One region of the Agrobacterium sp. CG674 genome, then DNA from elsewhere that is predicted to be linked to it. Evidence: riboswitches for the same ligand, from Rfam matches in the RefSeq annotation. Region 1 holds a riboswitch; the other holds the start of a gene.

Region 1 (3,209 bases):
GCGCAACGTCTCGATGGCGTCCTCCTGCAACAGGCGATCACCCGATGTCGCGACCATCACCGGGTCCAGCACAAGCGGCTTGTCGATACCGTGGAGACCAGCGGCTATGGTCTCAATGGTCTCAATCCGCGATACCATGCCGATCTTGACCGCACTGACGTTGATGTCGGAGAAAACGGCATCCATTTGAGCGCCGATCATCGTTGCGGAGATATCTTCGACAGCGGTCACGCCCCGCGTGTTCTGGGCGGTAATGGCGGTGATGACGCTGGCGCCGTATACACCCAAGGCAGAAAACGTCTTCAGGTCCGCCTGAATTCCTGCGCCGCCACCGCTGTCGGAACCGGCAATCGTCAAGGCAATCGCTGTCATTGGCGTTCCTCCAAAGCCGCATCCACGGCATGCCGAAAAGCTTGTGTGGCACCGGCAATATCAACAGCGCGGAACAAGGCCGAGATGACAGCAATGCCATCGGCACCGGCCTCGATCACGCTCGGCAAAGTCTCCAGCGAGATGCCTGCGATGGCACCCACTGGCATATGGGCCCGGTCGCGTTTCAGCTGCGCGCGCAACAGCCGAAAGCCTTCAAGCCCGACCGGCGCATCGGGATTGACCTTGGACACGGTCTCGAAAACACCACCGATACAGGCATAGTCAGCCGGTGAACCGGCGACGCGTTTTGCATCGTACATGTTCTTGACGGTCATGCCGATGATAGCATTGTCGCCCAAGAGACGCCGCGCCATATGGGCATCCATGTCATCTGCGCCCAGATGCACACCATCCGCTCCGCATGCTAGCGCCACATCCACACGGTCGTTGATAACAAGGGGAACGCCGGTTGCCTTCAGGGCCTCTCGAATGAGTGTAGCCTGCTCGATCATCTGCCGGGTCGAGCCATGCTTGTCGCGATACTGAATGATTGTTGCGCCGTGCAGGGCGGCAACGGCTGCCAGTTCCGGCAAAGGAGCAATATCACATAGCGATGCATCGACCAGCGCATTCAGCCGGTAATCAATCTTCATCATGGTCAATCCTCGCATGGGACAAGATATCTTGCTCGGTGACGGCGTTCAGTGCGTCCAGAAATGCGGCTTCGAATGTGCCCGGGCCACGCGCAAGTAAGGCGGCGAGTTCTGCCGAGACACCTGTTACGACAAGCGCTGCCGCCGCCGCCAGCATCGCATCGGCCTCCACCGCCATGAATGCCGCGATGACGCCGCCTGAAAGGCACCCGGTGCCCGTCACCTTCGCCATCCACGGGTGGCCGTTCTGAACTTTGATCTTTCGGATAAGGTCCCGCAGCAGGTCTTCTGGCCCGGTCTGGATGCGCAGCGCCTTGCCGACATCACCGATCACGGCCATTTCAGCCGCATTGCCGCGCACGATGGTTGGGTGAAGTCGGATCAGTTCGTGCGCGAAATCTAGTCGGGATGGCGAGTAGTCGCAGTGCACTGGATCGATGATCCATGGCTTTCCGTGTTCGTTTGCGATCCCAACCGCAATGCGAATGACGCTGCGCCGCGCCGCGTCCAGTGTGCCCAGATTGATCGTCAGCGCATCGACCTTGGAAACGAAGCTCTCGATTTCCTCCTCGGACGACGTCATGGACGGAATGCCACCAATGGCGGTGATGCCATCTGCGGTGAACTTCTGCACCACGGTGTTCATCAGGCAATGGACACGCGGTCGTCGTTGTCGCACCCGCGCCAGAAGCTCCGCCGCCGTTTGTGCCGTTGGAAAACTCGCCATAACAAATGAACTCCAGACGTTTCATCACGGAGATCCAGGTCGAGCGAAGAAAAGAAAAGCATGGCCAATGGCGACTGTTCCGTTCCTACGCCGGCATGACCCGGATCAGGTTCAAGGGTCCGGCTCAGCGCCATCTCAGCATCGTCAGATGCTCCCCTCGGAATGTCTGGAAACTGTCGTTTTTTGTGTTGGGTGTCAACGACAATTAAAAGACGGAGGCAGATAGCCTCCGTCTTCTCTGCGAGTATTAGACGATCTGTACGAGCACTTTCTCGCGAGCCGATTTCAGTGCGGCATCGGCCAGTTTCAGAGCGATCAAGCCATCATGGGCAGAGGGTGAAGGTGCTACATCATTCTCGACGGAATCGATGAAGGCCTTGATTTCTGCCGCATAGGCTTCGGTGTAGCGCGTCATGAAGAAATCGTGCAGCGCCGGGCGCGTGTAACCGTCTTTCGTTGCCACTTCGATGGAAACGGGGCGCTGGTTTTCGGCGGCAACCGAGCCGAGCGAGCCATGCACTTCGATGCGCTGATCATAACCATATGTCGCGCGGCGCGAGTTGGAGATGCTGGCCTGGCGTCCGCTTGCCGTTGTCAGGATGATGCTGGCGCTATCGTAATCGCCGAGTTCACCAATTCTTGGGTCCACCAGAACAGAGCCGGTTGCAAACACGCTGACGATTTCTTCGCCCAGCAGGAAGCGGGCAATATCGAAATCATGGATCGTCATGTCGCGGAAAATGCCGCCGGAGACCTTGATATATTCAGGCGGTGGCGCGCCGGGATCACGGCTGACAATCGTCACCATCTCGACATCGCCAATCCGGCCATTATCTATGGCTTCGCGGACGGCGCGGAAATGCGGGTCGAAACGACGGTTGAAACCGAGCATAATCTTCGCGCCGGTTTCCTTGACAACCTCGATGCAGGCGGCTGCGCGGGCGACATCCAGATCGATAGGCTTTTCGCAGAAGATGGCCTTGCCAGCGCGGGCGAAACGCTCGATCAGATCGGCGTGGGTGTTGGTGGGTGTGCAGATGATGACGGCATCAATATCGGGGTTGGCGAGAACCGCATCGATGGTGCTGATTTCGCAGCCGCTTTCATTCGCAATCGCCTGCGCTGACTCGGGGAACGCATCCACGACAGCTACCAGTTTTGCTCTGGCGTCAGAGGCAATCGCCTTTGCGTGCACTTTTCCGATGCGACCTGCACCCAGCAAAGCCAATCTCGTTACCATCGTATCCTCCCGATCCTGTTGTCTGCTTATGGAACGCACATGCGAACCCCAGCTATTTTGGAATATATGTTCCAACTTGCTAGAGCGGCATTTTGTCGGTGTCAAGGCGTGGGTTATAGGCTCAAGCCTGCGGCATGCCGGGGATACGGTTGACCTCAATCATCTGCTGGATTGTGCGCTCCGCCACGCGCTCGGCGCGGACCTTCGATTGCTCTGC
Region 2 (3,209 bases), on a different contig from region 1:
CCTCCCAGCGAAATTCAAAACGCGCGCGGGACAGCGCGTTGTCGCGGATCTGCGCGGCGGGATGGCCCTTGGCCAGATCGGCTGCATGGGCGGCAATCTTGTAGGTAATCACACCCACCTTCACGTCGTTGCGATCCGGCAGGCCCAGATGCTCCTTCGGGGTGACATAGCAAAGCATGGCGGTACCGAACCAGCCAATCATCGCGGCTCCGATGCCTGACGTGATGTGGTCATAACCCGGCGCGATATCGGTCGTCAGCGGCCCAAGCGTGTAGAAGGGCGCTTCTCCGCAGACCTTCAGCTGCTTGTCCATGTTTTCCTTGATCTTGTGCATGGGCACATGACCCGGACCTTCGATCATCACCTGACAATCTTTCGCCCAGGCAATCTGCGTCAGTTCCCCCAGCGTTTCCAGCTCGGCAAATTGCGCGGCGTCATTGGCATCGGCAATCGAGCCCGGACGAAGACCATCACCCAGCGAGAAGGACACATCATAGGCGCGGCAAATGTCGCAGATCTCTTCGAAATGCTCGTAGAGGAATGATTCCTTATGGTGGTGCAGACACCACTTGGCCATGATCGAGCCGCCTCGCGACACGATGCCGGTCACGCGGTTGACGGTCAGCGGAATGTAGTGCAACCGCACCCCGGCATGGATAGTGAAGTAATCGACGCCCTGCTCGGCCTGCTCGATCAGCGTATCGCGGAAAACCTCCCAGGTCAGGTCTTCGGCAATGCCACCCACCTTTTCCAGCGCCTGATAGAGCGGAACTGTTCCAATCGGCACCGGTGCGTTGCGGATGATCCATTCGCGGATGTTGTGAATGTTGCGACCGGTCGAAAGGTCCATCACCGCATCGCCACCCCAGCGGATAGCCCAGACCATCTTGTCGACCTCATCCGCCATCGATGATGTGACAGCGGAGTTGCCGATATTGGCATTGATCTTGACGAGGAAATTGCGGCCGATGATCATCGGCTCGGCTTCCGGGTGGTTGATATTGGCGGGAATGATCGCCCGGCCTGCCGCCACTTCCTGCCGCACGAATTCCGGCGTGACGTAATCGGGAATGTGAGCGCCGAAACTTTCGCCATCTCGAACCAGCTTTTCCTTTGCGGCTTCGCGGCCAAGATTTTCGCGGATCGCGACGAACTCCATCTCGGGCGTGATGATCCCTGCCCGCGCATAGCCCAATTGCGTAACGGCCTTGCCGTCTTTCGCCCGCAGCGGCTGGTTTCGCACGGGAAACTCAGGCGTCAGCCTTTCGCCTGTCGCAAAGCCGTTATCCTCAGGTTTGACGTGTCTGCCCTCATAGGCCTCCACATCCCCCCGAGCCACGGCCCAGGCGTGGCGAAGGCGCGGCAAACCACCTTCGATGTCGAGGACATGTTTGGGATCGGTGTAGGGACCGGAAGCGTCATAAACCGTGACAGCCGGCTCACCCGCTGTGGGGTGAAGGGCAATTTCGCGCATGGGAACGCGGATATCAGGGTAAAGCACGCCCGGCCTGTGAACCTTGGTCGAGGCGGGAAGCGGACCTGTGGTGACTGTGGGGGTGATGGTCTTGGCAACAATGTTCATCGTGAGGCTCCAAAGCAAAAGAGTTGGAGACCCAGTTCGAGCATGAAAGACGAAAAACCACGGGCAAACGGATGTAAGACGTGATCCGTAGCAGCCAGGCTGCTTTTTGCGCGTGTGCACCGTCCCTACGCCAGTATGAACTGGATCAGGTTCAACGGGTCACTGCGCATCGTAGCAGTATCTCAGCCCCTTGACGGGACACCCCTGGTGAATGCGCCAATGAGAAACCCGTGGGCACGATTTGTCAAGGCGTTACCAAATTTGCGCCGAAATCAAACGTCGTCACAAGAAATTAACCTAGCCGTTTATTCCAATTTTATTTTTTACAACGTAATTCCGATATTGAGCTATGATCGCGCCTACTCGACTGGAGACTACTTGAAATGAATTCAATTATTCGTGAAATACTTTCGAAATTCGGTCAACTTCCTGTTCCCGTTGATACAATCGCAGATGAAGCAGATCTTTACGCTGCGGGACTTTCTTCCTTTGCCTCGGTGCAGCTGATGCTCGGACTGGAAGATGCTTTTGATATCGAGTTTCCAGACAGCATGTTGAACCGAAAATCTTTCGCCAGCATTTCCGCAATCGAAACCACCGTAAAAGCCATTCTTGATGGAAAAGAGGCTGCCTGATGGACCTGTCCGTGGCCACAAGTGACGCAACGCTGTCTGTTCGAGCAAAGCGTGTGGCCGCAATCGCTGCACGATACGCAGACGATGTCGATCAAGCGGGGCGCTTTCCAAAAGAAGGGATCGCTGCCCTTCGACAAGAGCGCCTGCTTGGCATTCAGGTTCCCGTCCATCTGGGCGGCGAAGGCGCAAGCCCAAGCGAAATCACCGATGTCTGCTGCACGCTGGGGCAGGCCTGCTCCGCGACAGCAATGATCTTTGCCATGCATCAGATCAAGGCATCGAGCCTTGTCGAGCATGGGGAAGAAAGCGAATGGCACAGCGCCTTCATGCGCCGCATGGCCGATGAGCAATTGTTGCTGGGTTCGGCAACCACGGAAGGCGGCATTGGCGGAAATCTGCGCAACTCCATCTGCGCGATTGACGTAGATGGCGACCATTGCCGTCTTGAGAAAGACGCGACAGTCATTTCCTACGGCAGCGAAGCCGATGCAATCCTGATCACCTCCCGCGCTCATGCCGATGCTGCGCCAACAGACCAAGTGATGACGGTGTTCCTGAAACACCAGTACAGCCTTGAAAGAACCCATGTCTGGAACACGCTCGGCATGCGTGGCACCTGCTCCGATGGCTTTCTGTTCAAGGGAGAAGCACCGTCGCAGCAGATTTTCCAGAAACCCTTTGCCGAAATCGCCGCGCAGTCCATGCTTGCCACATCGCATCTTTTCTGGAGCGGCGTCTGGTACGGCATTGCGGCTGATTCTGTTGCCCGTGCGCAGGCTTTCGTTCGCGCTGCGGCCCGTAAATCGCCCGGTGTAGCGCCTCCTGGTGCAATTCGTCTGGCAGAGGTTTCCAACAAGCTGCAAATCGTCAAATCGAACATCATCGCCGGTCTCAGGGCCTACGACCAGACCAAGGACTACCCTGAGACACTCATGTCCATGGCTTTTGCCATCGCCATGAACAATGTGAAGATCTGCTCGTCCGAAACCATT

The links. A riboswitch is a leader RNA that binds a small molecule or an ion and turns the genes downstream of it on or off. The one in region 1 is predicted to bind thiamine pyrophosphate.
Region 2: another riboswitch for thiamine pyrophosphate. It lies ahead of thiC (phosphomethylpyrimidine synthase ThiC); the one in region 1 lies ahead of ACQZ51_RS12745 (hydroxyethylthiazole kinase).

Annotation. Positions count from the first base shown of each region.
Region 1 is NZ_JBNWDZ010000004.1:72,081-75,289, reverse strand. Features, by position in the region: gene thiD (bifunctional hydroxymethylpyrimidine kinase/phosphomethylpyrimidine kinase) at 1-372, opposite strand, end outside; gene thiE (thiamine phosphate synthase) at 369-1,028, opposite strand; gene ACQZ51_RS12745 (hydroxyethylthiazole kinase) at 1,015-1,752, opposite strand; TPP riboswitch at 1,818-1,920, opposite strand; gene iolG (inositol 2-dehydrogenase) at 2,000-2,992, opposite strand; gene telA (telomere resolvase TelA) at 3,114-3,209, opposite strand, start outside.
Region 2 is NZ_JBNWDZ010000005.1:325,049-328,257, reverse strand. Features, by position in the region: gene thiC (phosphomethylpyrimidine synthase ThiC) at 1-1,582, opposite strand, end outside; TPP riboswitch at 1,687-1,798, opposite strand; gene ACQZ51_RS16320 (acyl carrier protein) at 1,966-2,217, shown strand; gene ACQZ51_RS16315 (acyl-CoA dehydrogenase family protein) at 2,217-3,209, shown strand, end outside.